DNA from 2 places in the Clostridium hominis genome. Region 2 is predicted to be linked to the other one. Evidence: riboswitches for the same ligand, from Rfam matches in the RefSeq annotation. Region 2 holds a riboswitch; the other holds the start of a gene.
What was found. A riboswitch is a leader RNA that binds a small molecule or an ion and turns the genes downstream of it on or off. The one in region 2 is predicted to bind cyclic di-GMP.
Positions count from the first base shown of each region.

Region 1: linked by a shared signal. The riboswitch ahead of H8S20_RS19120 (flagellar basal body protein) and the one ahead of H8S20_RS03150 (NPCBM/NEW2 domain-containing protein) in region 2 are both predicted to bind cyclic di-GMP.

Region 1 is NZ_JACOOO010000047.1:84,885-100,585, reverse strand. It holds gene H8S20_RS19160 (flagellar hook-length control protein FliK) at 1-395, opposite strand, end outside; gene fliJ (flagellar export protein FliJ) at 409-849, opposite strand; gene fliI (flagellar protein export ATPase FliI) at 864-2,171, opposite strand; gene H8S20_RS19145 (FliH/SctL family protein) at 2,182-2,931, opposite strand; gene fliG (flagellar motor switch protein FliG) at 2,924-3,979, opposite strand; gene fliF (flagellar basal-body MS-ring/collar protein FliF) at 3,995-5,518, opposite strand; gene fliE (flagellar hook-basal body complex protein FliE) at 5,541-5,840, opposite strand; gene flgC (flagellar basal body rod protein FlgC) at 5,851-6,255, opposite strand; gene H8S20_RS19120 (flagellar basal body protein) at 6,261-6,584, opposite strand; cyclic di-GMP riboswitch class I at 6,809-6,892, opposite strand; cyclic di-GMP riboswitch class I at 7,062-7,145, opposite strand; gene H8S20_RS19115 (flagellin N-terminal helical domain-containing protein) at 7,336-8,190, opposite strand; gene fliT (flagellar protein FliT) at 8,302-8,631, opposite strand; gene fliD (flagellar filament capping protein FliD) at 8,643-10,154, opposite strand; gene fliS (flagellar export chaperone FliS) at 10,165-10,548, opposite strand; gene csrA (carbon storage regulator CsrA) at 10,574-10,786, opposite strand; gene fliW (flagellar assembly protein FliW) at 10,770-11,165, opposite strand; gene H8S20_RS19085 (flagellin N-terminal helical domain-containing protein) at 11,176-12,081, opposite strand; gene flgK (flagellar hook-associated protein FlgK) at 12,097-13,383, opposite strand; gene H8S20_RS19075 (flagellar protein FlgN) at 13,397-13,807, opposite strand; gene flgM (flagellar biosynthesis anti-sigma factor FlgM) at 13,808-14,080, opposite strand; gene H8S20_RS19065 (FliM/FliN family flagellar motor switch protein) at 14,230-14,532, opposite strand; gene H8S20_RS19060 (YaaR family protein) at 14,544-14,966, opposite strand; gene H8S20_RS19055 (lytic transglycosylase domain-containing protein) at 14,967-15,596, opposite strand.
Region 2 is NZ_JACOOO010000004.1:303,633-319,333, forward strand. It holds gene H8S20_RS03150 (NPCBM/NEW2 domain-containing protein) at 1-6,513, opposite strand, end outside; cyclic di-GMP riboswitch class I at 6,734-6,818, opposite strand; gene H8S20_RS03155 (hypothetical protein) at 6,921-7,280, opposite strand; gene H8S20_RS03160 (Gfo/Idh/MocA family protein) at 7,441-8,427, opposite strand; gene H8S20_RS03165 (amidase domain-containing protein) at 8,881-9,747, shown strand; gene H8S20_RS03170 (aminoglycoside phosphotransferase family protein) at 9,795-10,691, opposite strand; gene H8S20_RS03175 (NAD(P)-dependent malic enzyme) at 10,840-12,015, opposite strand; gene H8S20_RS03180 (copper homeostasis protein CutC) at 12,040-12,648, opposite strand; gene H8S20_RS03185 (glycosylasparaginase) at 12,744-13,706, opposite strand; gene H8S20_RS03190 (sigma 54-interacting transcriptional regulator) at 13,920-15,506, shown strand.

The sequences.
Region 1 (15,701 bases), on a different contig from region 2:
ACTGTTCTATTAATAATATCTTCTAACTTATTATTTATAAGCTTTATCTCTGAACTATTTAAATTAATATCATTTAATACTGTAGCTATTTTATCTTTATTTAATTTTGTATTAAGTTCACTTAATCTTTCTGGATTTATTTTCTCTATAATTGAATCTAGCTCTTCTATTTTTTTACTATCAACATCATTATTGATATTTAATTTACTTATTAATGAATATATAATTTGTAATAATTCATCTTTAATCTCTACTTCTTCATCTTGAATATCTTTAAAAAAAATATTATCAACTTCATTTTCTAAAATAGATGAGAATCCTGTTTCGCTTTTTTCTGTTTTTTTATCATTATTAATCGAGTTATTCATTGCCATTGATAACATATCTATCTTCATATTTATCCAGCTCCTAACCTACGCTACTTTTATTTCTTAAGTACGCATACATTCCAAACTCATCATTTATAATTTGCTCCTTATGATCCTCACTCTTTTTATGAATCATATATTTATTATCTTTGAGTTTTTCTAAGGATTTTCTTTCAATTTGTTTATTCATTAAATCAACTCTGGCTTTATTTACTACTTCCTCTTTTTGGTTTAATTCATCATTAGTTTCATCAATCATTGTTGATATAAAATTCAAATAGTTTGAAGTTATTTTTCTCTCTACTATATTTTCAATATTTATTGAATCAGAGTATTTTTCGTAACTAACTTCTAGACCTTTTAACTTTTCTTCTACTTCTCTTTTTTCATTCTGAGCTTTCGAATAGTTTATTTTACTTTCATCTTCATTTTTAACCTTAATATCTAATACCTTTTGAAGACTAAACTTGAAGTTTTCCATATAACCTCTTCTCCTTATGCAAATATGTTTTTTAAGCTACTTATATTTTCATCAAATGTATTTTTTTCATTTATCCCTTGCTTTAAAAATTCATTCACCTTATCGATATAATCTATAGCTATATCTATCTTTTTATTTGATCCTCTTTCGTAAGCTCCAATGTTTATTAAATCTTCAGCCTCTTTGTAAGTTGCAATTATATCTCTCGCAAAAGATGCTACTTCTTTATGTTCGTCTTCACATATATCATTCATAAGACGACTTACACTATTTGAAATATCTATAGCTGGATAATGATTCTTATATGCCAATGCCCTAGATAAAACTATATGTCCATCAAGAATACCTCTTACAGCATCAGCAATTGGTTCATTAAAATCATCTCCATCAACTAGCACTGTATAAAAAGCAGTTATTGAGCCTTTATCAGAAAGTCCTGTTCTTTCCATAAGCTTAGGTAATTCCGCAAATACTGATGGAGTATACCCCTTCTGTGCCGGTGGTTCTCCTATAGCAAGTCCAACTTCTCTTTGAGCCATCGCAAATCTAGTTACAGAATCCATCATTAGTATTACCTTTTTTCCTTGATCTCTAAAATACTCAGCAATTGAAGTTGCAGTTAACGCTCCCTTAAGTCTTACTAATGGTGGTTTATCCGATGTAGCACAAACTACTACAGATCTTTTCATACCTTCTGGACCTAAATCCCTTTCTATAAAGTCCATAACTTCTCTACCTCTTTCACCTACCAATGCAATAACATTAACATCAGCTTCAGCTGCTCTTGCTATCATTCCTAAAGTTGTACTTTTACCTACTCCACTACCTGCAAATATCCCTATTCTTTGCCCTTCACCACAAGTTATAAATCCATCAATTGCCTTTATTCCAGTAGGCATTATATGTTTAATTCTCTTACGCTTCATAGGATCTGGCGGCTTATTAGATAAACTGTATCTCTCTCCTGCTTCTATCTTATATTCATCTATAGGATTCCCTAATGGATCTATTACTTTACCCAGAAGCTCCTCGCTGCACCTAACACTACAAGGATTTCCACTAGCAACCACTCTACAGCCTGGACCTATTCCAACTAATGTACCTAATGGCATTAATATAATTTCATTTTCTCTAAATCCAACTACTTCACAACTTATTGGATTATTAAACTGATTATATATTGTACATAACTCTCCCACCGAAGTTTTTAATCCCTCAACTTCAACAGTTAATCCAATAATTTTTTTAACTTTCCCCTCTGATATATATGGAGTTATATTATTAATCTTTTTAATCACCTTATTAAAATCTATAGATATCATATTTCCTCCACTATAATAGTTCCGATCTTATCTTTTCTAAAACCCCATCTATTCCTACTATTAATTTTCCACTACCTGTTTCTATTTCTACATTTCCCTTTTCTATATCTGAATCACATATAACAAATACTCTCTGAGTTAAATCAAGCTTATTTTTTATATCACTAATTTGTAATTGATTTATATATGTCGGATTTATCTTTATTACCATATCTTTTTTTAAGTTATATTCCTTTATTACATTCTCTAAAAGCTTGTTCATAGTATCAGTGTCTTCAAACTTTTCCCTAAGAACCTGCTCTGCTATTTCTATAGATACCTGTAAAATATTATTCTTACTCTCTTTTATATAATCTGCTGCTTCACTTCTTATTTGCAGTAAAGTTTTGTATCCTTCATCTTTTATTGCTCTACTTTCCTTAATTGCTTTATCTATATTTTTCTGATATGCTTCTTTAAATCCATCTTCATACCCATTTTTTAATCCTTGCTCATATCCTAATTCATAAGCTTTTCTCTCTATATCTTTTGCTTCAATATTAGCCTCATTTAATATCTTTTCTATCTCTAAAGAAGTCTTTTTAGAAATATTGTTATATTCTTCTTTCGCTTCAACTATTTTTCTTTCTATATCTTCTTTTTCTTTAATCAACTTTTCCGGTATATTACTTACTACTTCTCCATCATCTGATATACTAAAGCTTAATTTCCCCTCTATATGAATCTGTTTTTTTCTAAGTATATTATTGCTATTAGACAACGAGCTCTTCCTCCGTTCCCTTACTTATACTTATTTGTCCTTCATATTCTAAGTTTCTAACAACCTTTACTATATTTCTCTTAGATTCTTCTATCTGTGAAACCTTCACTGGCCCTAATAAGCTAATTTCTTCCTTAAGAACTTCAGCTGCTCTATTAGATTGATTTCTAAATATTACTTCTGATATGCTATTGCCACTTCCCTTAAGTGCAATAGCTACATCTTTTAAATCTACTTCCTTCAATATTCTTTGGATTGAATTATTATCTAGAGTTAATATATCTTCAAAAGCAAACATACTAGATTTAACTTTTTCAGCTAAAATAGTGTTTTTAACTTCTAGGAAATTCATAATATTTTTTTCCGTTCTTCCATCTACCTTACTTAAAATATCTATTAAATTATCAAATCCATCTGAGTGACCTATTTTCTTTTCACTTATTGATGCTAATTTTTCTTCAAGAATCTTATCTACAGCTTTTATTACTACAGGAGATATTCTCTCTATTGATCCTAGTTTTAAAGCAACTTCTCTTTGTAGGTCCTCATTTAAATTACATATTATTTGTGCAGACTTTTCTGGTTGAATATGAGCTAAAACTATAGCTATAGTTTGAGCGCTTTCTCCATGTATACATGAAAGTATTTGATTTGCATCAGCTTTCCTAGCAGCTGTAAAAACCTTAGTGTAAGCTTCATAGTTTATACCTTCCATAAGTTTGCTTGCTTTAGAGTCATCAAAGCTTCCTTGAATAAGACTCTTCGCATAATCTATTCCACCTTCTATTGAAAAATCTCTACTTTTTCTTATCTCTAAAAACTCGTTTAATATTTTTCTTCGTTCATCCGCAGTAACTGTATGTAACCCTGCTATTTCAACTCCTATTTTTTGTATTTGCTTATCTGATAGATTTTTTATTATGTTAGATGACAAATCAACACCTATAGTCATTAGTAATACAGCAGCTTTTCTCGCACCACTTATCTTATCCTTTTTTATATCCCCTAAATCATAGGCATTCCCTCTAATTAAAATATCTTTCTCCACTTTTATCACCTACCTTTAATCATTTATCCAAGTCTTAATTAACTTAGTTACTTCTTCAGGATCTTTCGAAACTATTAATTTAATTTCATCTTCTAGAGTTATCTCTTTCTTAGGTTGTTCTCTTAATTGTGATATTTCATTTATGATATCCTTATTATTTATAGACTCAAAAACTTCATCTATTTCATCTTCCTCTTTTCCTTTTCTACCTCTATAAATTAGTACACTTATAATAATTATTAATATTAAAAGTGCTAATCCACCTGCAATATATGCAATATTAGTTATATCTGGCATCATAGCTTCATCATCAGCAAATACATCCGTTACTTGTCCATTAAATTTCATAGCTACTACCGATAGTTGGTCTCCTCTATTTGTGTCCATTCCTATAGCTGATGAAACCATCTTCTCAACATTAGCTAAAGTCTCTTCTGTAATATCCCCATCTATTGCTACAGAAGCTGTTATACGTTTTACCTCTCCAGTGGTAGTAATAGTTTTTGTTTCTGTTCTGCCTACTTCGTACTCTATTTGCTCTTCTTTAGATGTACTATTGCTATTCTCTCCTTCTCCTGTATTAGTCATATTATTATCTACTGGCGATCCTGTCGCACTACTATCTAGAATTGAATTTTCAGTTCTTAGTTCTGATTTAATTACCTTATCTGGATCTATTTTGATTTCACTTTTTTCTACTGTATCAAAATTCAAATTAGCATTTACAGTAGCCTTAACTTTATCTTTACCAAAAATAGGTTCAAGCATTGAAACTACTGATTTTTGTAACTCTTCGCTTAGCTCTCTTTCTGCCGATCTAGAAGATGCTAATCCAACATTTTTAATTGGATTTCCATTTTCATCATATATATCTTCAGATAGCAAATTCATATTTTGATCTATAACTTCTATATTTTGCTTTGGTACATTTGTGCTACTAGCAGAAACTAAAGACATTATCGACTTTATTTGCGATTCATCTAACTCTCCTCCTGCTTTCAAAGCTATATAAACAGCGGCTTTACCTTCTTTATTTTCATTGGTAAACACAGACTCTTTTCCTTGTGTAATATGTACTCTAGCATCTTCTACTTGTGGAAATGTCTTTATAGTTTTTTCAAGCTCCCCTTGCAACATTCTTAATTTCTTTATTTGAAACTCTTCATCAGTCATAGAAAGGCTTGACCCCTCATCCATTAACTCAAACCCTTTTGAACCATTAGTAATGGTAGAAGATAGTTCTAATCTTAATCTGTCCACTTGCTCCTTTGGAACATATATAGTATTTCCTTCTATTTTAGTCTCAACACCTTTGTCTTCTAAAGCCTTGCTTATGTTGGCTGCATCATATGTATCTAAGCCTGAAAATAGAATTCCATATTTATTCTTAACACTATAATTGAAACTAAATATGATAGCTAACACTATAGCTACTACACCAATTCCTATAGCATATTTCTTATTCTTATCTAACTTTTTGAATCCATCTACTGACTTATTTATGAATTCTTTTATACTTTCTATAAAATTCTTCTGCATATTATTTACCTCTTAATGGATTTTAAAGTTGGATTTTATTTATTTCTTGATATGCTTCAACCATTTTATTTCTTACTTCTATAAGTAATTGCATTGAAAGCTGTGACTCTTGCATTGAAAGCATTACTTCATGCATTGTAATATCATCACCTTTTATAAGGCTTTCTATGCTGTTATCTGCATTTATCTGCTTTTCATTTACATTATTAATCGCATTACTTATGACATCTGAAAAACTCTTTTTCTCATCTATGTTCTTTTCTAAGCTTTGCATTCCTATATTATTTAATAATGAACTTGACCCTATTGATTGTATATTCATAACCTACCCACTACCTTCCTATTTCTAAAGCTTTAGATATCATATTCTTTTGAGCATTTAATGTATCAACATTCGATTCATATGCTCTTGATGCCGATATTAAATCTGACATTTCAACTAGTAAGTCAACATTAGGATATTCTACATATCCTTCATCATCTGCATCTGGATGACTAGGATCATACTCTCTTTTTAAAGGAGATTTATCTTCTTCTACCTTTGTTGTCTTTACACCTAATAACCCTAACTTTTTATCATAATTTTCAGAGAATATAGCTGTTTTTCTTATATAAGCCCCTCCATCTTCTGTTCTAGTAGTTCTTGAATTTGCAATATTGGATGAAATTACATCTAATCTTAGTCTCTCTGCCGATAAACCGCTTGCACTTATTCTCATACCATTAAATATACTCATATTAATTACCTTCCTGTTATCACACTTTTAGCTATTGCTAATTTTGTATTTGTTACACTAACCAATCCGTTATACATAAGTGTATTTGCGGCTTGATTTACTTTTTCATTTTCTAAATCAATATTATTTCCATCTGTTCTTATTGATGTTGACTTATCCTCTTTAACTTCTATCTTTGGACTTTTATTTATATTGTTTAGAGTTTCTTCGAAAGTTACATATTTTCTCTTGTATCCAGGTGTATTTATATTTGCTATATTATTTGCTATAGTCTTCCCCCTAATCTCAGTAGCATCTAGGCTTGTCTTTAAAAGTCTATATATTTCCATATTTACTCCCCTTCTTATTTTCAATTTTTTTAATTCTCTGAATTTTTTAACAAAAAAAATACTACTCCAAAGAGAGTAGTATTCTAAAAAACATTGTATAAGTATCTACTATTAAAACACATACTTTAATAACAATTATTATTAACTTAAATATAATAATAATTATTATAACTATCGTCTAATATTACATAAACAAAGTCTTAAAACAAAAAGTTCACTGACTCCTTGGCAACTGGCTGGCATGATTTTTAATTTTAGCCCCTATAGCTTTGCGTCACTAGGTTTCCCTAGTTTTGCCTATTCAATTTTAAAATTCTGCAAAAAAATACTACTGTCCGAAGACAGTAGTTAATAAAATTCTATTTAAAAGACAAGTATCTATATTAAGTGTAGGATATAATTACCCTTTATACTTAAATATTATAATAATACTTGTATATTTTAACATGAATCTCAAAACAAAAAGTTCACTGACTCTTCGGCAACTGGCTGGCATGATTTCTAATTTTAGCCCCTATAGCTTTGCGTCCTTAGATTTCCCTAAGTTTGCCATATTTAATTTACAAGTATCATTATATACCCTTTTTCTATTTATTTCTATACTTTTCACAATTTTTTTACATAATTTTACCTATATTTAGAATTATTTTTATAATTACACTTTTTTTGTTATTAAACTTTACTTTTTAAACTTATATTGTAATTATATTAAACAAAGGATAAAGCAATTGCTTTACCCTTATAAAACTAATTATCTTAATAATTGTAATACATTTTGTGGTTGTTGATTTGCTTGAGAAATCATTGATTGAGAAGCTTGAGATAAAATATTTAACTTAGATAAGTTAACCATTTCTTTAGCAACATCTACATCTCTAATTCTTGATTCAGCAGCTGTTAAATTTTCACTTGAAGTAGTTAAGTTACTTTGAGTATATTCTAATCTATTTTGAATAGCTCCCATATTAGCTCTACCAGTATTAATATCTTCAAGTGCCGTATCTATATTTTCTATTAAAGTTTGAGCATTTGCATTAGTATCCACAGCCATAGTTGAAGTACCAGTTATGGCACCTGTATCAGTTGCTATAACTAGACCTGTCAGCGTTTCAGCTATATCCTTTAAGTCTACATTATTTATAGTTCTAGTTTCATCAGTAGCTCCAGCTTGAATAGTTGTTGTTGCTGTTGTTCCATTTAAAACATTGATATCATTAAATTTTGTTTCTTGAGCAATTTTTAACATTTCTTCACCTAAGTGATTAATTTCAGTACTTATCTTTACTCTATCTTCTGCTGATAATGTATCATTGCCAGCTTGAACCGCAAGTTCTCTCATTCTGTGAGCTATGTTCCCAGCCTCTTCTAGAGCCCCTTCTTGAGTTTGAACCATAGAGATACCATCTTGAACATTTCTACTAGCTTGGTCTAATCCTCTAATTTGAGATCTCATTTTTTCAGAGATTGCTAATCCTGCAGCATCATCTCCAGCCTTAGTAATTCTTAATCCTGAAGAAATTTTCTCCATTGAGTTTCCTGATAAAGCAGTATTCTTTGTCATTGCATTGTGTGCTGTTAAAGCATTCATATTTGTGTTTACGATCATTGTAAAACCCTCCTTGATTTTTGACGACATCCTTGTCTTTTATATTCTATAAGGCTTAACTTCCTCTTGAAGAACCTTATGTTATATATATCGGTGTATACTTAAAATACTTTATACTTTTTTTGAAAAAATATTTAAATTTTCTTTTTTTATATTATTGTATAATTTATTTCCTTGGATACTAACTTTATATTCCTTTATTTCTTTTTTAGTATCTTGAATTTTTCTATCTAATAATGATTTAATCTCAAGCTCTAAACCTCTTAATTTTTCTCTATCATACAACAGCTTAAAACTTTCTATTTCATCATTAGCTATTAATACTTTTATAAATCCTTCCCGTTCTTCTATTAACAAATCAAATCCTTCATAATCTTCATCTTGTAGAGATTCTAACATAGCTATAGTTAACTCTTTATACAATTTTATTTTACTTTCCATGCTATACTCACCTACTGATTAACGAAATAATTCATTTGTGAGTTAAGCTTACTCATAGTTGCTTCTAATCTTGCAAATTTAGAATATAACTGTTGTTCTTTTGTCTTCATCTTACTCGTTAACTTTTTAATTTGCTCTTCTTGTTTTCTAATTTGTTCAGAATATAAGTTATTAAGATCAGTTGATGTCTTTTCAATACCTGCTTTTTTAGCGAATATACTAGTAGAACTTCCTACATATTTATACATATTAGTTTTTACTTTATCAAATACACCAGTAGTAATCTTTTCTGCTAAATCTCCATTTTCTTGAAGAACTTTTGTAAATTTATCTACATCAAGTTTTATTTGACCTGGTTTATTGTAATTATCAACACTTGTAATACCTATGTCTGATAAACTCTTACCTAAGCTCTCAAAAGGTCCTAGCATTGCACTTTTCATATCATCCATAAAGGCTCTTAGCTCACTATCATTTCTAAGCATACCTTCTTTAGATTTTTTATCCCAATTTTTTATTTCCTCTTCTGTCATTTCCTTTTTCTGAGCTTCTGTAAGAGGTGGATAACCATTTGATTTTTTCTGAGTTACTAAATCGTAAATATCATCCATTATCTTGTTATAATCATTTATAAAACTTTCTAATTTTTCAACTACAGGAGTTACATCTTGAGTTGAAGTTAAAGATGCTTGTCCAACACCATTTAAGTTATATGTTATTCCATCTATATTAAATGTATTTTTACTTTCATTTAATTCTTTAATCACCTTACCTGCACTATCCATTACAATAACTTCTGCATTTTTTCCTTCAGTTTCACTCATCTTCAAAAAGGATAGCGAATCTGAAGTATCTTTATTAACATAGTTACCATCTGCATCTTTTTCAACATCTATAATTTTCAAAGTTGAACTATCACCAGTAGTATTAGATGAAATAGTTAATTTTCCAGTCATATCACTAAAGGAAGCCTTAACTTCTCCTGGAAAACTTTCATTTATTTTATTTATCAAATCACTTACTTTATCATCTTTATTTATTGTAATAACCTTTGATTCTTTACCTTCACCAGTACTTATTTTGAAAGTAGCTCCATCAACTAATAATCCTAATTCTTCTAGAGTACTATCTTTCTTTATAGTTACTCCATTACTTGCACTTGATGCGCTCATAGTTTTAGATGTAGCTAATCTCTTAACATCAAAGTTATAATTAATATTACTTGCGCTTGAACTACCAGTGGCTGTTATAACACTATTATTAGAGCTATTAACAGTGATAGTGTTAAAGCTTTTGCTTCCTAATATGTAATCCTTAGAAGTTACACTAAAGTATTTATCATAAAAACCCTTTACATTTTTAGTTATATCTCTATATGTTTCCTGCTGCCATTTTACCATCTGTTGATTTTGAAATACTTTATCAATTTTACTTTGTTCACCAGTAAGCATATCCTTTATCATCTGGTCTGTATCCATTCCTGTTGCTAATCCTGGTATTCTAACTGAATTTACTGAAGACATACTATCCCTCCTATTTTACTGATTTTGCTATTTTATTTGCTTCATGCCACATATCTCTGATTTCTTCTATTAATGGCAATATCTCATCTATTATAGTCACATCTTTTTTTATATTTGCTATTGCTAACCTTTCTTTAATAAAAGAATATAAATTATGTAAATCTCTAGTAAAATCTCCGGCATTCATATTTAATGTTGAAATTAGTTCAGTATATATATCTTGAACTCTTGTTAATTCTTTATGTGCCAATTGAATATTTTTTTCTTCTATAGCCTTTCTTGCAAGCTTTGTACATCTAACTGTTGCGTCTACTAACATAAGTAATAGGTTTTCCTTTGATGACATATTTATTGAATTTTGCTTATATACATTGTATGGATTTGCAGCATACATCCACTACTTCCCCCTAATTGTTTCTTTATTTTAATAGTTTGCTTAAATCTATCTCCTTGCTTATAGCCTTAATATTTTCTTCTTTAACTTTTTCATACACTTCTTTTCTTAGTATAGTTTTATCCTTAGGTGCTGATATACCTAACTTAACACTTCCATCTTCCAACTTTACAACAGTTATTTCTATATCATCTCCAATTAATACTGACTCATCTTTCTTCCTAGTAATTACTAACATTTTTCTCTCTCCTTATTAAAGGATGTTTTGTATCATATGTATCATATTGAATAATATATTGTTTTGCTAAATTATTATTTATATTTATGACTATAGGAGCTTTTAAATTTATGGTTGATTTTTCTAATGTTTCTCCTAAAGTTATAATATTTAATATTAAAACATCCTTTGAATCTTTTACTTCTAAATCTTTCATAGTTTCATTATCTAAATTTAATTCATATTCACTATAAAAGTCAAAAGGAGATACTACAACAAAACTTACTTCCTCATCTAAAGAAGACATTACTTTAAACTTTTCATTATCTTTAATCTCATCTATTTTAAAGTTCTTAAGGCTTTCAAATCCTGGTATTCCTCTTTTAAATATTATTTGCATAAAACTACTCCTATCCTAAATAATCCAATAAAGTTGGTTGAATCATCTTAGCTCCAACTTGCATACTTGAGTTATATACCATTTGAGCAGATGTTAATTCTATATATTTCTCAGCCCAGTCAACATCTTGCATATCAGAATATACACCTTTAAGTCTGAGTATATTTTCATCATTACTTGATTTAACATTTGATACAGTATTACTTCTAGCTCCAATAGCTGATCTATTATTTAATACATGATTCATATAATCACCTAATTCTGAATTTAACTCTTGAACTCTATCTTTATCTACTGGATTATTTCCAAGCTCAACCAAAATATTATTTATTGTATTTAACCCCTTTAAATTATCTGTAACTTGTGAGGCTGTTAAGTTATAATCTATTCCTATTCCATCAGATATTTCTGCTTTTAGCTTATCTTCATTAGCTCCTGCCTTTAACCTTAACTCTACAATTCCATCAGCATTCTCAAATATTTCAACTGGTGCTTCATCGGTATTACTTCCACCAAATATAAATCTACCAGCATAAGTTGTATTTAATGCCTCTCCGATTTGCTTCACCTTTTCATTTATCTCACTTTTTATAGCTTTTATTTCATCTTCTCCATAAGAACCACTTATAGATGTAAGCAAAACTTTTATCTCACTACTTATATTTCCTATTTTATCTAAGGCATCATCTGTAGAATCAAGCCATCCTGTTATTTCATCACAATTATAATTATATCTTTCTACATCATTTATCTCATTCTGCATATTAAGTATTTTTATAGCTTCATAAGGATTATCTGATACCTTATTTATTTGCTTTCCAGTATTTAATTGCGTATTTAACTTATTTATTGACTGTAAACTCTTTTGAACATCACTTAAATAAGTGTTAGTCATAGCTCTATTTGTTACTCTCATAATAGCTTTTCCTTTCTACCTCACTAATCCATTTACAACTACATCTAAAAGAGAATCTATAGTAGATATTACTTTTGCACTTGCGTTATACGCATGTTGAAATTGTATTAAATTTATCATCTCTTCATCCATAGAAACTCCAGATACACTTAATCTTGAATTATCTATACTAAGCATTAACTGACTTTGGTTTTTTTCTTCTCTAACTACGTTTTGAGTAGCATGTCCTAATTTTTCAATTATCGAATTATAGTAATTATTAATAGTTATATCTTTCCCATTTATATTTACTTTTTCATCTTTTAAATTAAATAACTTTAATGCTTTATCTGTAGTCATTTGTAACTTGCTACTATCATTTAAAAGTTCTTCATTTATACCAAGCATTGGATTTTTATCTTCATCAAATACAAATAAATCTTTTACATCATCTGCTCCAAGACCATCATTATAAATATTATTTACACTATCAGCTATTCCTTTAGCTAATGTTTTCAAATCATTCATATATGAATCTAGTTCCTTAGCCATTTTTAATGCTCCACTTATTTCTCCTGAAGCATCTATTTTTTCTAATTCATCTAAAGTAACTTTTCCATCTGACATAGCTGCTTTTACATCATCATTTTGTATATTTAGCTTAAAGCTCAGATCATCTAATATCCTATCTCTTTCATCCATTAAATCATTAGGAGACTTTCCAGTTGCTTGAACAATCTTAATATTTTCTTCTAACTCTTTTAATGACCCTAACATAGAATTTACATCATTTAACATATCTGATGTTTGCTTATCTATATTCTCCTTAAGTTTTTCAAGCTTACTATATGACTGACTTATATTGTTAGCCAAAAACTTTCCATTCTCAATTACTATATTTTTAGCTCCTATATTATTTGGATCTTTAGATAACTCATGCCATCCATTAAAAAACTTATTTAATGATGAAGATATAGCATTATCTGATGGCTCATTAAATATATTTTCTATGTTTTTATAGTAATCATATCTTACACTTATTTCTCCATATGAATGACTTTCACTTCTAAATTGAAAATCATAAAATGTATTTCTTATTCTTGTAATATCGGTTACTTGTACTCCTGTTCCAAGCTGGCCAGGTCCCATACTACTGTTATAACCAATCTGACTATATGGCCTACTAGCTTTTTGTTCTACCCTTTGCCTTGTATATCCTGGTGTATTTAAATTTGTTATATTATGTGAAGTAGTCTGAATTGCTGTTTGATTTGCAGTCATTCCTGATGCTGCCGAATGAAGCGTTCCCATTAAACTAGGCATAATATTCTCTCCTCTATCTACTAATCTTTCCGTATGAATTGTATGTACCAACTGACTTAGATGGTTTTATAACTTTTATCATTTTATTTGTAAAAAACAATTGTTGCTTTATTAAAGTATTGTTAGTATCTTTTTGTAATTCTAAATTATTTAATAATACCTTTATCTCTCCATATACACTTTTTATATGGTCATCTTCGCTATTTTCTATAATAGATTTGAAGTCTTCATCTTTAATAAAATTTCTTCTTTTTATCTCTACAGTCGCAAGCTTTTTTCCGATAGATTCAATTTTTGTTGTTATGTTTTCTAGCAACATTATTTCTTTATCTATTATCGCTTTGTACTGATTATCTAATAGTTCTAACAACTCTTGCAGAATATTTTTCTCTTCAAAAACTATTAATTTTAATTCTGCATTCATCTATTTACTCTCCTTTATAGACTTAATAATTTTCTCAGCTACCTTTCTAGAATCAACAGTATATGTGCCTTGCTTTATTCTATTTTTGATCTCACTTATCTTATCTAAATCTATATTCTCATTTTCAGTAGTTATTTTATTTAAATATTTAGCATCTTCTGAAATAGTAACTTTATCTTTAGGTAATTTATTAACTACTTCTGCTTTATAATTTTGTCTTTGCTTAGTATAGGCATTTATCATATTATTTCTTTGTATTGAATCAATCTTCATATTTACCTCCTCTTAATTTCCTATTCATTAATCTATATTTATATTATCGGCATATTGCAATATTTATTTAGCTTTTTATAAAAAAGAAATAGGTATAGCGCTTTTACCACTACACCTATAAGATTTCCTTATTTATTTTTATTTGAATCTCATTTAAATTCCGATATTCTTACTGATATTTTTTCATCCAATTTTATAGTCTCACCTTTTGCTACATTTTTATTATTTATCTCTATATCTAAATCTTCATCTACAGTCTTATCTAAATATATAATATCTCCAACTTTTAAATCTATTATATCCTTTATACTCTTTTCACACTTTCCTATAACTACACTCATATCTAATTTCGCATTTAATATAGCAGATTTATTTTCAAATGCTTCAATTGGTTTTTTTTCTAAAGTTTCGAACTCTATCTCATATAATCTTTCTTTAAGCATTGTTTCCATTCTTATTCCCCCTACTTGTATATATCTAATAATAATCCTTGAATGCTATCTATAGTAGATGATATATCCAAGTTTTCTTTTTCCTCTTTTAATAATTCCTGTGTTAAACTTTCTAACCTTTCATTTATAGTTTCTACTGTAGAGTAATACTGATTTTCCCAAAAGCTTATGTTTTTATTTAATGTATATGTATAATCCACTACTGTTTTTAAGTATTTTTTTATCGTTTCTTTATAATTTTTAACATCATTATAGCTTTTAGTTACTATCAACCTATTTCCTTTTTTCTTAATATCCTTTATATAATTCTCTAGTTCCTCTTTTGTTGCTGATTTATATGACTTCATGAAGCTATCAGAAAATTGTTGTTTGTTGCCTATCACTTTATCTTTCAACTCTATATTTCTATTGATATTTACACCTTCAATTTTCATCTATAAACTCCTGTAATAGCTCATTACTTTTGGAACATAATTCTGTGTTTCCTTCGGCATCTTATATATATCATTTATAGAAGTTACCCCTCTGTTCATCATTCTAGTTGGTCCTCCATTATAAGCCATAAGAGCCATTTCAATATCTCCATTATATCTATCTATATAACTTTTTATATGTATTACTCCACCTTCAATATTTTGCTCTATATCTAAAGGATTTGTAACTCCTAATGATTGGGATGTTTCTGGCATAAGTTGCATAAGCCCTTGTGCTCCTGCTTCAGATACAACATTAGGATCAAAATTTGATTCAACCTTTATTATTGATTTTATTAATTTAGAATCTATCCCATACTTATTAGAATACTTTTCTATTGCATAATCTATTTTCTCATCGATATTTAAAGAATCTGTTGTAATATCTAATCTATTAGTATTATTAAATATACTTTCTAGTGATGTTTCTATTTCATTGATATTTAAATCTTTATTACTTTCTTTCATAGCTTTTAACAAACTTTCCATTATCATATTAAAAGCTCCTGAATCAGAACTACAACTACAATTATTAAAACTATTTAACCCATATGTACTTTTATTTCCTAAAGCCTGTATCATATTTAACATTTGCTCACCTCAATCATTCCTATTAGCAAAACTAATCTAATTATTTTAGATATACGGACACTATAGTAAAAACTTTATACCCTAATAATAAAAAAGTGCAGACTA
Region 2 (15,701 bases):
ACTTAAATTAACTTCAACAAACTTTTGCGAATCTCTTGAACTCATAAATCCGCTATCATATACCTTCATTCCATCAAGCCACACCTCAAATGTCACTGACCCAACAGTTCCATACATTTGTCTATCAACTCCAACATAACTTGTAAAATATCCATAGTTTGTACCAGTTAAATCATAAACAATAGTTGATGTTGAATGTGTTCCAATACCTTTTTCATAAGTTACAACAGAACCATCTTCTGCTGTAAGCCTTAAAGCATTTCCACTTGCAGATATATCTTTTGTAGCTCTTCCGTAACTATTATTTGCAGACTTCCACTCAATATCACTTAGATATATATTATCATTCATATCTACTACTTTAACTTCTCTTATAGCACTTATAGTATTTCCATCACTATCTGTAACAGAATAAGTTATTTCATATATTCCAGCCTTATTAAAATTAACTTCTCCACTAATTATTACATTAGAAGTTATATCACCATCTTCTGAATCAAATGCAGAATATTCTTCATTTAATTCTATAGGAAGACCTAATTTTGTTACTACTGTATTTGGAATATTCAGTGTTGGAATGGAATTTGTAGTATATAACTTACAATCTGCCCATGAAGCAAAATCTCCTAGACCTCCATCACCATTATCTAAAGCAACTAATTTTAGTTCCTTTACTCCAGTAACAGGTATACTTACAAATTCAGCCTTACTATCTTTTCTTATTAAACTTGAAGTATAAACTTCTTCACCATCAGCATAAATCTTAAATATTATACTTGTACTATTATGATTGTAATTCTTGTCTGTACCTAAATAAGTAGTAAAATAATCATAATTGTAACCTTCTAAGTTATATATAATTTCTGAATTTGCTGCTGCTCCAAATCCCTTATCAAATATTCTTATTTCTCCATCAACATTAAGATTAATCTTATTACTAGTATTTACTGCTGAATCTTTATTTACGCTCTTCCAACCTGAAGTAGCACTTTCCCACTCCTTGTCGGATAAATAACTCTCTTCACTATATACAAGTATATTTTTAGACTTACTTACAGTATTTCCATTACTGTCTGCTACTGTATACTCAATATTATATAAACCTGTTCTATTAGTAGTAAAATCATTTGAATTAATTACTACTTGATTAGTTATATCTCCATCTTCCTGGTCATTTGCAGTTACAGATGACATTAAGTCATATTCACTTCTTAACTTAACATATTCCATTTCACCTACAGTTAAGCTTGGAAATTTAGCTCTTATAATTTCTTCTGCTCTATTTAAATCCTCTTGGAAGAGTTCTACTGCAATATGACTTCTAACCTCTTCTCTTAATGCATCTAACTTTTCTAAAGTATTATAACTTTCTGATACTTCTGTCTTGCTATTATCAGTAAATAACTCTTTTGTTATTTTATCTGATAATTCATCACTCTTATAGAAGGACATCTCACCTATACTTGCCCAATTTTGATTAGCTTCAATAAATTTAAACTTAACTCTTCTAGCTTCTGTTTTAGCTATATCAATTTCAATAACATCATTAACACTTCCACTATATGAACCAGTACCAGCTAAAATAAAATCATTTCCTTCTGCTTCACTTGAAATATAAATCTCAAATTTTCTTGCAAACCCTTTTCCACCATTTCTAGCAGCATAAGCAATTTTATCTATTTCATTAACTTGGCCTAAGTCAAATATAACTTCATTTTGGAATGAAATACTATTAGGATTTCCTGTTTCCCAATGGGTATTTCTATTATTATCTATTGCATACTTTATTGCAGAACTAGAATATTGTCCACCATTGTTTGAAACTGAAACTACTGGAATTTTAAACTCTTCGTTATATGCTTCTAAATTATTAAATAGACCATACTTTGATTTAGCAGTTGCTAGTTCTTCATAAATTGTTATATATGAAGTCTTTTCAACTATATTATTATCATTATCAGTAACCCTATAAACAATTTCAAATCTTCCTAATTTTCCTTCTTCATAAGTATTTGAAACTATTTCAATGCTTGAAGTTAAATCACCATCTTCTACATCACTAGCGCTTACCCCTTCATTAAAGTCTACTGCTTCTCCTAACTTATAAATTTTATCTGTAACAACTAAAGAAGGCTTTGCATTATTGGTAGTAAGCTTAGGATTAGCTACTACTGCATGATCAGAATTATTCCCATTACCTGCATCACTAACCTCTATTACTAGTTCTTTTACTCCCTTAACAGGAACATTTATAGCTACCATATTATCTGCATGTTTCAATATATTTGTAGTAGATAAAATTTCACCATCAGCAATAACTTTAAATATTATACTTGAGTTACTTTGAGAAGTTATTCCCATATCAACTCCAACTAATGCTTCAAAGTTATCATAATCTACATCTGATAAATCATAAGTTATTTTACCATTTGCATGTATTCCAAAACCTTTATCAAATGTCTTTATTTCTCCATTTACCCTTCCTTTGATATTAGTATTTCTTCTTGGAGTTCCATATTGAGTTGTAACTTTAGCCCATGCTTTATCTGATAAGTATTCATAATCACTTACTACTTGTACATTTATAATCTTTGTAACAACTATTCCATTATCTTCTATAGAATATTCTATTGGATAAATCCCTTTTTCATTTACATTTACCGTTCCATTTACTACAACTCTTGAGCTTATATCTTCACCATTGTAATTTAATGCTTTAACTAAATCCATTGGATTAAATTCTTCCATAAGTTTTACACTTACTTCATCTTGTTGAACGCTTAAACTTGGTGTTAAAGAATTAATTTCTACTGCTTCTGACTTATTTAACTTTTTATCATAAGGTATAACAGTATAATTTGCCGCTTCACCTATATTTGATTCTGTATCAACAAAACTATTAGTTGAAGTAAATCCTATTAACTCACCTTCTTTAAATATCTCATAACCTAATACATCATTTTTAGACTCATTATTAACATCAAATGTTAATTTTATATTTTCATTTTCTTTAAGAATATTAACCACTAATTCAGGGTTTTTAGCAAATCCTTCACCTTCATATTCTATATAACTATAATCAGCATACCAAAGTTTTTTGTCTGGTTTTTGATATTTACTTAGTAATTCTTTTGTTTCATCCGAAACCCAGAATCCATGCCTTTCAAAATGCTCACTTAAATCTAACTCTAAAGCTATACTAGAATATTTAGCTAATTGATTTAATTTATCATTTGCTGAATTATTTGAATCTAAAACTACGTCATTTTCTCTGTATTGTTTATTTAATTTTCCCCAATATCCAGGGTATATCATTTCTAACTGCCAGAAAACTGCTAAGTTTTCAAAATATCCACCATTATAATAGTTATTATTATCAGTCGCTATAACATTCTTAAAAACATGACTTTCGAAAGGTATTCTCTTATTCGGCTTATTATAATAATAAGAAGAGTTTTGAGGTATCATATTATTTGTAACTTCACCTATAGTTCTTACCCCTATATCAAGCTTGTGTCCCATTTCATGGTCAACACCCCAGCTACCTACACTAGTTAACATAGATACCATTACATCACCTTGAACACCTATATGTCCGCTAGCTGCATACATATATCCAAATGGCTGAGCAAGTCTTATATTTTCCCTAGTATATTTAATATCATTCTTTTCATTGCTTCCATCCATACCTAAATAATTAAATACAACATCCATATGGTCATTATACATATTTATAGTATTCTTAGGCCCAAATTCTTGATTTATATAAGCCTCATATGCTCCAGTTGCAGTACCTGTAAATACAAGATGTTCTGAAACTATTTCTACAACATCAATCATCTTTCTATCCATTACATTTGGATTAGCTGCTTTATCTTCATCAACTCTTACTTTATAGTCCTTTAAAAGTTCTAAGAACTCTTTCTCATCAGTATTTTTATCCATCATAGGGAACTGCTCACAACCTGAAGCGAATCTTATAACTGGCGCTTTACTTTGTTGTTCTTGTGTATATGGATTTACTATATATACAGCTCCTCCCGGAGTTACATCATGTCTATACCATCCATCATTTTGACTAACAGCTGGAACAGTTATTACATTCTTACCAACATGTAAACTTACCGTTCTTCCCCAACTTGCAAAACTTCCTTCTTGTTGTGAGAACATTAATTGTGGTAGTGGCTGTCCTGGTTCTGCATCTACATACACTGTTACTATTTCTCCAGGTCTAGCTACTATTCCAGTAGGTTGATTGTTGTTACCAAATCCAAATTTTAAATTTCTATTTGCATGTGAATTTCTATCTCCATACTGCTCTGCAACAACAGTTTTCACAGTTTGTAAAGTTCCGTTTACAGCCTCCTTAGCTACTTGTATATCTTTTAAATAAATAGGTGCTAAAGGATGATCCTTAACTTCATTTTCAAATGCTGTTAATTTTTCAATTGTGTTAAATTCTTCTGATACCGTATCCATTAATCCATTTGTAAATAACTTTTTCATTTTATTCGCTACTGCATCTTCTTTATATAATCTTATATCTGAAATCGATGCCCAATTTTCACGAGCCTTATCAAATACAAATTTAACTCTCTTAGCTTTAGTGGTTTCAAACTGCACTTCTAACATATCATTAGTTACTGTATATGAACCTTCTGTTATCTTTTGGAAGTTATCTCCTGTTGGGACTGGAGATATATATATACTGAATTGTTCAGCAAATCCTTTCCCTCCAACTCTAGATTTATATGTTAAGCGACTTATCATTTCTGCTTCTTCTAAAGTTAATACAACTTCATTCTTAAATGAATCACTATTTGGATTCCCAGTTTCCCAATGAGTATTTGCATCTTCATCTATTGCATACTTTATTGAAGAGCTAGAATATTGTCCACCATTATTACTTATACTTAAGTTTTTAACTCTATATACATCATCATATTCATTTATGTGCTCTGTATAGAATGGTTCAAATTTAGATATATTAGCATCTCCACTTTGAACTTGTCCAAATTCTATTAATTCTTTAGCTATACTTAATTTTTCAATATATTCATCTTTAAATGGATGTCCATTTGCTTCTTCTATTAAAGTATTAATAGCTTCAGTTGTTCCAAACTCTGGATTAACTTCATTCATGTTTTCATCCACAAACAATATATCAATTTTCTCATTTAATTTATCTGGCATATATAAACCAAACTCATAAGCTAAAGCCCAATTTTCATAACCTTTTTTATATACAAACTTTATTCTTCTTACTTCTGTTTCCTTAAATTTTATCTGTAAAGTGTCTTTAGTTGTTATATTAGCTGATCCTTCTGAAATCTTTTCAAAAGTATCTCCCTCTGAAGTTCTAGAGCCATATATTTCAAACTCTTGTGCAAATCCTCTAGAAACTAAACTTGTATACATTATTCTATCTATTGTAGTTAACTCATCTAAAGTTATTATTACTTCGTTTGTATGGCTGGATGTATTTTGTTTACCTGAATGCCAATTAGTATTTACATCTCCATCCATAGCCCTTGATATAACATTAGAAGCGTAGTGTCCACCATTAGTTGTTATACTTGTAATCTTATTTAATGGTACTTTAAATAATTCATTATAATTAACTAATCTCTCATCGTTAAATTTCTTGAAATTAGATACTTTAGCCTCTGTAAACTCCAATTTAGTTCCATCCAAAAGTATCCTAGCATTATTTATATCTTCTACTATTTCATTATATAGAGGATGTGAGCTTGCTTCACTATTAAAGGCTTCTAACTTCTCTAATGTATCAAACTCAGAACTAACTTCATTCTTTAACTCATTAGTAAATATCTTGTTCATTTTATCTATTACTATATCTTCTTCGTAAAACCAAAATTCTGATGCACTAGCCCAATCCTGATTTGCTTTCTTAAATACAAACTTAATTTTTTTAGCTGTAATAGTATTAAACTTAAACTGAAGCATATCTCCTGTTACAGAATGGTTCCCAATAGCCATAAGCCTAAAGTCTTCATCTGCTCCTGATAAAGAAGCATATATTTCAAACTCAGTTGGAAATCCTTTTCCCTTAGCTCCATCTTGCCTAGTAGCATAAGCTATTCTATCAATAGATTGTACTTCCTCAAACTCTACCACAACTTCATTTTTAAAAGTTGAAGTGTTTTGTTTTCCAGTCTCCCAATGAGTAGCTAAGTTTCCATCTATAGCTTTATCTATTGAACTAGATGAATATTGCCCCCCATTATTTGAAATAGACTTAATTTGATTTCTTGCAATTTTGTACTGTTCATTATACCCTTCAAAATCGCTATAATTTGTTAAATTAAATTTAGTGACTGTGACTTGATCTACCACCTCTGATTGTAAAGCATTACTTCCATCAGTGTTAAATTCCTCCTTTTCCCTATTAACACTGCTTCTTAATATTTCATCAGCATAAGAATTTATTGCTGGTGAAATATTAGTTACTATCAACGATACCGCTAATATTGCTGATAATTTTTTCTTCATGATATGTCCCCCTTTAAAATTAATAATTTTGTAAGTATAAAATGGCTATTAAGTTTTATACTTGCACAACTAAGGGTTATCACCAAGCCTAAGAACAAAAAAAAACTACCCTATAAAGGGTAGTTGCCATCTATTTTGGACATCACAAGAAATCTACAACTCAGAAATAAATATTTCATTAGCCATAAAATAACTCATAATAAACAAAGAATATTCATTCTTCGGCAACTGGCTGGCATAGTTTTTTAACCTTAGCCCCTTTAGCTTTGCGTCTCTAGATTTCCCTAGATTTGCCATTATTCTTTTTACAAATATATTTTATACTAATTTCTGAGTTTTTTAAACAGTTTTATATAATATATTGTAATTTTTTTCTCTTAATCCCCTTTTTCTTATAAAAAATTGTTTTAATAAGGGAAGAATGGATATGGATATGGGTATGGGTATACTGGATAAATAAATGGATATCTTAATAATTCGAGTCTGTTTATTCCACGCATCGGAAACTTTCTTCGTCTAAACCGTCTATATCTATTCGAACGATTGTGTCCCATAGGTTGCTGACGAGTATTTGTATCTTCATTATCATCAATTACTACATCTTCTCCAACTAGCACTATAATGTCATCATCATCTACCCCTTCAATGATCCCATCACACGTACTTCCATCATTCATTATTAAAACCGCATGATAAGTTAAATATGTCTTACATTCCTCTTTTATTGAATGTAAATCTCTATAAGAACCAACTACCTCTAAAGACATATATTTGGCACCTCCTTTTTAATTAATATGATATTCCTATATGACTCTAGTTGTTCTATATTAGTGAAGTTAAACTTAAAAATAAATTTAAATTTGTTTTTATATCCATATAAAAAAAGAAGAAATTGCTTTAAAACAATTTCTTCTCATAATTCAACTTCTAATTTTTATCAGCCGGATATACAAGTCCTATTTGTCTTCTTGCCTCATCCATTATCTCCATAACATTTTTAGAAAACTCTAAAGAATTAATCTTAGATTCTTTTTCTTCATTTTGTATTATATTAATAAATTCTTCGATTTCATAGCACATATTATGTTGTTCTTGATATCTAGATAAATCCTCAACTCTCCCGTCTCTATATATAATTTTTACAGACCCCATTGTATTTACTCTATCTATTACCATAGTTCCCTCTTCCCCCTGAATCTCTGTAGGAAGGTGTGAGTTAGATATTTTAGAGTATATTACGTTAGCTTCCATATCATCATACTTAAATATTATTGTACCCTCTCCATCAGCTCCTGATTCAAGCATATAGCTACTAGCTTTTACTTCATTTGGTTTTCCAAAAAGAGCTACCATCGGAGCTATAGTATATACACCAATATCCATTAGTGATCCATTTGATAATTCAGGATTAAAAGCATTTAATACTATTCCCTCTTTATACTTATCATATCTTGAAGAATATTGACAAAAGCTTGCAAAGTATCTTCTTACTTTACCAAGCTTATTTATATTTTCCATAGCAGCTTTAAAATTTGGCATAAGTGTAGTTTTCATAGCTTCCATTAATACTACATTATTTTTCTTGGCCGCTTCTATCATTTCATTAACTTCTTTTGCATTGGAAGCAAAAGCTTTTTCTCCTAATACATGTTTCCCATTATTCATAAATAGTATTGCTTGCTCTGCATGTAACCTATTCGGTGATGCTATATATACTGCGTCTATAAGGTCACTTTTAGCCATTTCTTCTAGGCTAGTAAATGTATTTTCTACTCCATATTTATTAGCGAATTCCTTTGCTTTCTCTTCAGTTCTAGAGTAAACTGCTGTAAGTTTAAAATCCTTAACTAAGTTTGCCCCCTCTAAAAACCATGTTGTTATATTGTTTGTCCCTATAATTCCAAATCTAATCATTTCTCAAGCCACCTCTTTTATTATTTTATAAACATAATATTTTAATTAGTTAAATAAATTCTTTCACTCTTAGACTTTCATAGTTTCAGTTTACTTCCTAAAATCATTAACATAATAATTAATAATATCTTTTTACCTAATTTATTCATAAATGAATCATAAAGAGAAATATACTTAAATATATTGATTTACTTCCCTGTAGAATACATTAACAATTTTACTATTAAGTTTAAGTCTACCTAAATAAAATATTTATACTATTAATTTTACATTTATATTAGGTATATACTCAATAGTTAAGGGGAATATAATAAATAATTTATTTAGATTTTAACTCTAAAATTATACAAACATATATTTTCGTAATGAACCGAACTAATCATATTCATTCGTAGGAGTAAATTCAAATTACTAAATCATAGATTTAGAATCTCACTTGAAGAAGGTATAAAAATGAAAATTTTAAAAAATGATAGGTATTTCTCAAATAACTTAAAAAATTTTTTATATTTTATAGCTTATAGTATTTTTATAATTACTATATTCTTTCTTTTTGCCCTTAATATATCTAAAACTAGTAACTTAACTTCTAATAATTATTATTTAGAAGATGATAGTTTTGATGTAGGTAGCTTTAATAAAAACACTATTTCTCTTGAGTTAAAAGCAACTGAATTTATTAATGATTTATTTTCTGACAGAAATGACGCTTTTTTAACCGGCTATATAAAAGATTTATCCAGGTTTTATAACCTAACTCACACAAATAGCACTTATTCATTTAATAATGAACTTAAACGTATAGCTTATTTAAGGGATTGGGCAATTGAAAGAGGAGTAATTTTCACCTCTATAACATCTAATGTTAAAATAAAAAACTTAAAAGATAATGGTGATACAATTACTTTTAAAGCTGATGAGAACTGTGAATTTAATTATATTTACTATGATGATAATACAGAAAACACATTTAATGTAAACTTAATTCACATACTTTCTCTTAATAAATTAGATAATAGTTTCGAAATTGAAAAAGATTATTATTTAGACTTCTTAAATAATACCTCCAACAATTATACTTATAATTTAAATGGAGGTCATTTAGAATTTTCTAAATCCTTTAATAAAAACTTTACTTTAGTAAATGAATTTAATATTGGAGATATACTTTCCTATAAAAAATTTAACTTTGTAGATCATAAAGGTGTAGTTTGTGGATATGATTCTAAAAATTATCCGCTAATAAACTCTACTACAATTAACTCAAATAACATTCCTTTTGACTTAGGTTGGAAGGAAAAAAATATCTATAAAGAATAATAAATACCCAAGATAGATTACTATAATAATCCATCTTGGGTATTAACTTAATTATTAATTAAGTTCTTATATTCTTCTATTACTTCATTAAAAATTTCTTTAGCATAGCTACATTTAACTTTATCAGAATCTTTATAATAATTTATGTCATATAATGCTTTCCAAAGCACCCATCCTCTAGCTCTATTCCAAGTTTCCTTATCTAACTCAAGTATATTTTTAAATACTTCTCTTTCTTCACCTTTGAAGAATGTCCAGTACATAGCTAAATCACATGCGGGATCACCTACGCCCAATATTCCAAAATCAATTATGGCTTCTAACTTACCATTTAATATAAGAATATTAGTAGGTGCCATATCTCCATGAACCCAAACGTTATTTTTCTTCCATTTAGAATTAAGAGCTAATTCCCAAATCTCATTTAATAAATCTTTTTCTATATTAAGATAATCTTCTAATTCATTTACCAGCCATATATATTCATCATTATAAACTAATATATCTCCACCACGATAAAAGTTATGTTTACCTGCTATAGGTCCATCACTACAATCTATAGCTTGCAATGAAACTAAAAACTCAGCTAAATCCTTTGCAAACTCATTCATATTAGATATATTTTCTCTTTTTGCTATATCTCCATCTATCCATGAACATATTGACCATACATATGGAAATTCCTCACACTTATTGCCCTTAGCTATTATCTCAGGTATTTTAACTTTTAATTCCTCTTTCAATTTAGGTATCCATTTTTGTTCCTTCTCAGCTTGAAGAGCATAATCCTTCCCACTAGGTAATCTAATTGACATATCCTCTCCTAAATGAAAAGTTCTATTATCATGTCCCATATTACTTACTGCTTTAATTTCTAAATCATCCCACTTAGGAAATTGCTTCTTTATTAGCATTTTTACTAAATCTATATTAATTATCTCCATATATCCTCCATAAGTAAAAGTATATATTTAAAGAGATTGTATAATTATTATATAAATAATTAAATACAATCTCTTTACCTATTTCTATATTATCGTTAACTTATTGAATTTACTATTAATTTACTTATTACTAATTAATTTATCTTTGTTATTTTATTCTAGCAACACCACTATTAATTGCAGCTTGTTTTACTGCTTCTGCAACAGCTTCTGCTACATTTTTATTTAGTGCCTTTGGTATTATATAATCCTCATTTAATTCTTCATCAGAAACTTGATCAGCTATAGCATGTGCAGCTGCTAACTTCATCTCTTCATTTATATCACTTGCTCTTACATCAAGAGCTCCTCTAAATATACCTGGAAATGCAAGTACATTATTTACTTGGTTAGGGAAATCTGATCTTCCAGTTCCTATTATTCTAGCTCCGCCTTTTTTAGCATCTTCTGGGAATATTTCTGGAACTGGATTTGCCATAGCAAAAATTATGGCATCTCTATTCATTGTACTTACCATTTCAGTTGAAAGAAGGTTTGGTGCAGATACACCTACGAATACGTCTGCTCCCTTAATTGAATCAGCTAACTCACCGCTTTCATTGTTAGGGTTAGTTATCTTAGAAATCTCAACTAAAGATGGATCAGTGTACTCTTTATTTCTATCTATAATTCCTTCTTTGTTAAACATTACTATGTTCTTTACTCCAAAGCTTAGTAAAAGCTTAGCTATAGCAACTCCTGCTGCTCCCGCACCACTCATTACTACCTTTAAGTCTGAAGGCTCTTTCTTAATTATCTTTAAAGCATTCATTATTCCTGCTAAAACTACTATCGCAGTTCCATGTTGGTCATCATGGAATACTGGAATATCTAATTTTTCTTTAAGTCTTCTCTCTATTTCAAAACATCTTGGAGCAGATATATCCTCTAAGTTTATTCCACCTAAAGAACCAGCTATCCTAGATACTGTCTCTACTATTTCATCTGTATCTTTAGTATTTAAAACTATTGGGAATGCGTCTACATCAGCGAATTCTTTGAATAGTATACTTTTGCCTTCCATTACTGGTAAAGAAGCTAATGCCCCGATATCTCCAAGACCTAAAACTGCTGTACCATCTGAAATTACAGCAACTGTATTACATTTTCTTGTATAGATATAAGCATTAGTTGGGTCTTTTGCTATTTCTCTACAAGGTTCTGCAACACCTGGAGTATAAGCTAAGCTTAAATCTTTTTCACTTTCTACCTTAGCTCTTGAAATTACTTCAAATTTACCTTTTAATTCTTTGTGAAATTGTAATGATTCCTCATATATACTCATATTAAAGCACCTCTATTTCTTTAATTAAACTACTTTGCTACCATGAATCTCAACTGTATTTGTATACTCTAATAGATAATCTCTATTTTCCTTAGTAACACTCTTACCAGGCATTATCGAAATTTTTCCATTTGCATACTCTGAAAATGCTTTTAATTCATCTTTACCTTCTATAGCGTTAGCTTTTCCACCCTTTGTAAGAATTCTGTTTATTCCTAATTCAGCTAACTTATCAATAGCCTTATATTTATCTTCTATTTCATCGAAAGCCATATGGAATGTAACACTTAATCCTTCACACTCTTGTAATAAAGCTTCTATAGTTTCTATATCTATCTCTTTTCCTTTTAAAGCTCCTATTACAACTCCATGAGCACCTAACTTTTTACAAACCTTAATATCTTCCTTCATAATTTCAACTTCATCAGAAGAGTATTCAAAGTTTCCACCTCTAGGTCTTATTATAACCATAACTGGTATATTAGTTTTTTCAACTGCAAGCTTTATAGTACCATAACTTGGTGTGGTACCATCTTGCATTAAGTTATCACATAACTCAATTCTATTAGCACCACGTTTTTCAGCTTCTATAGCTTCAATGTAATTACCAACACAAGCTTCATAAATAGCCATAATCCTCTCCTCCATTGCATATTGCTATTATAATTATAGAAACTCCCAAGGGAGTTTCTAAATCAATTCTTAACTCTTAATTGTTAACTCTTAACTTAGTCAAAAGTTACTGGTGAGTTTATTCTCTTAATATAAGCATCTAACCATTCTTGGCTAGCTGGTTCATAAGTAGTAACTCCATTTTCTTGTTTGTCACATACATAAACTTGTGGTTCTTCTCCATCTCTTACTACTGAGAATGAGAAACCAGCTATATTTGTAGCTGCACCGAATTCACCTTTGTTATTCATACAAACTACTGATAAATCTCCTGATTTACCTCTTCTCCTTGTTAGTTCATCATGTAATTTTGAAACAGCTGTATCTGCTGCTTGTTGTGGAGTCATTCCTTCTTTCATTAATCTTACTATTTCATAAGATATACAACCTTTCATTAAGTCTTCTCCAAGACCTGTTGCAGAAGCTCCTCCTACCTCACTATCACAGTAGAATCCTGATCCTGAAACTGGTGAATCACCAACTCTTCCTCTTCTCTTCATGAATAATCCACTTGTGGAAGTAGCTGCCACCATAGAACCTTCTGTATCTAATGATATCATTCCTACTGTATCATGTCCATCATATGGGCTTAATCCTTTTTCTATCGTTTCTTTTCTTCTCTTTTCGTAGAATTGTTTAGCTCTATCCGTTAGCATATTAACTCTTTCAAAGCCGTTTTTATGAGCGTATTCTTCAGCTCCAGTTCCAACTAAGAAACAGTTAAATCTTTCTTCGCTTAATTTTCTAGCTATGCTTATTGGGTTTTTAAAATCTCTAATTCCTCCAACAGCTCCTATAGATAAAGTATTACCATCCATGTATGCTGCATCTAATTCAACTTCACAGTTTTCGTTTGGTAATCCACCATATCCAACTGATTTATATAATGGATAATCTTCTACCATCTTTATAGCTTTTTCAATAGCATCTCCTGCTGTAGCTCCGTTATTTAAATCTTTTGCAGCCTCTGTTATTCCCTCTACTGCCATTCTCCATGTTGCAATCATTCCATATTTCATAATGTCATCCTCCCAAACGTACAATTTATACAATATATTAAAGCAATTTTTGTGCCAACATAATTACCCATTGATTTCTCTTATAAGAGTGTTGTAAAATAATACATATTCAAGTGTTTATTAAGAAAATCGACACACTTTTTTAAAATAACACACAAATTAACACTATAGGTAAGATCCTTTGTATACAATTACATCTAAGGGGTGAGCTTTATGAAGAGAATTGATCTAATCCTAAACTCTATAGAACGTCTTGATAAAGGACAAGGTGTTACTACTATAGAAATAAGTAAAACATTAAATTTAGAACGTTCTAATGTTAGTAAAGATTTAAATAAACTAGTTTCACTAGGTAAACTTTACAAAAATTCATCAAGACCAGTAAAATATTTTTTAAATTCGCCTACTGTTATAAACTTTTCTGCAAGGTCTTCAATAGATAATCTTGCTTACTTATATCCATCGCTAGCACCAGCAATTAAACTTGCTAAAACCTCAATCATTTATCCTCCAAATGGGATGAATTCACTTATAATAGGTGATACCGGTGTTGGTAAGTCAATGCTTGCAAAACTTATGTATGAATATGCACAATCACTTTCACCATCTGAAGATATGCCTTTCGTACATTTTAACTGTTCAGATTACTCCAATAACCCACAATTATTAAGTGCCCATCTCTTTGGTGTAAAGAAAGGTACTTTCACTGGAGCTACTGAAGATAGACCAGGTCTGATTGAGCAAGCTGATGGCGGTTTCTTATTCTTAGATGAAATACATAACCTTCCTAATGAAGGTCAAGAAATGCTATTTGTATATATGGATACAGGATATTTTAAGAGATTTGGTGAAGTTTCTAAACAATTAAAATCAACTACAAGAATTATTTGTGCAACTAATAAAGATATAAATTCATCTTTATTGGATACTTTCACAAGAAGAATCCCTATTAAAATAAACCTTCCTGGCCTTAATGAAAGGCTTCTTGAAGAAAGATTAACACTAATTGAATACTTCTTAAAAGAAGAAAGCTTAAAATTAGATAAGCCAATATTAGTATCATACAATGCAATGTTATGTTTATTATCATATCATTGTCAATATAATATTGGTCAGTTAAAAAATGATATTACTTTAGTTGTTGCAAATGCTTTTTCTGATTACTTTATAAATAATAAAAAACAACTTAAAATTAATAGTCCTGATTTACCAGAGCTTATTAAGAGTATGTCTAACTCTCCTTTAATAAAAGAAAAAGAATTATTAAACTCTTTGAACTTTGATCATGGCTATATCACATATGATGCTAGCACTGAAATAACAAGTCACTCATATGTAAAACAACGTCATGTTATATTAGGTGGTTTTACAAACTTAATTAAAAACATTGATAATATAGTAATTAATAAAGATACACCTAGAGAAACTATAAATAACCTTTTCCAAGGATATTTAAAAACTATTAAGGATAATGAAGCTAATTATAGATTTTCATTAGATGATTATGCATTTAATGAATTTGTAGAAGAAACTTCTGCAAGTAATAACTCTATAAAAATAGCCTTTGAAAGTGGTACCATTAGAAATTTCTTTAGAGTACATATTGATTTGATCTATGATAGAATAAACTTAATAAACTTTAATCCTCTACCAGTACTTAATAGATTAAAATCATACTTTAATGAAGAGTACGACTTAGCATTTGATATTACATCTGTTATAGAAAAAACATATAATATCAATATTTCTTCAGTTGAAGTACTATTCTTAGTACTATTCTGTATATATATAAATCAGTAATTTTGTTAGGTGAAAAGTCAGCTACGTTGAAGGGAAAAGACACCTTTTGGTATAGTGAAAGGTTTGCTGCCGCAAATGAGAAAATTGGCTTCGCCAAGATAATGTTCACTTCATGAATAGAAATATCTACTTTCTCCAATAGAAATTTTCGCTTTATGAAGATGCTATAAAAAATTTCTAATTATAAATTTTCAA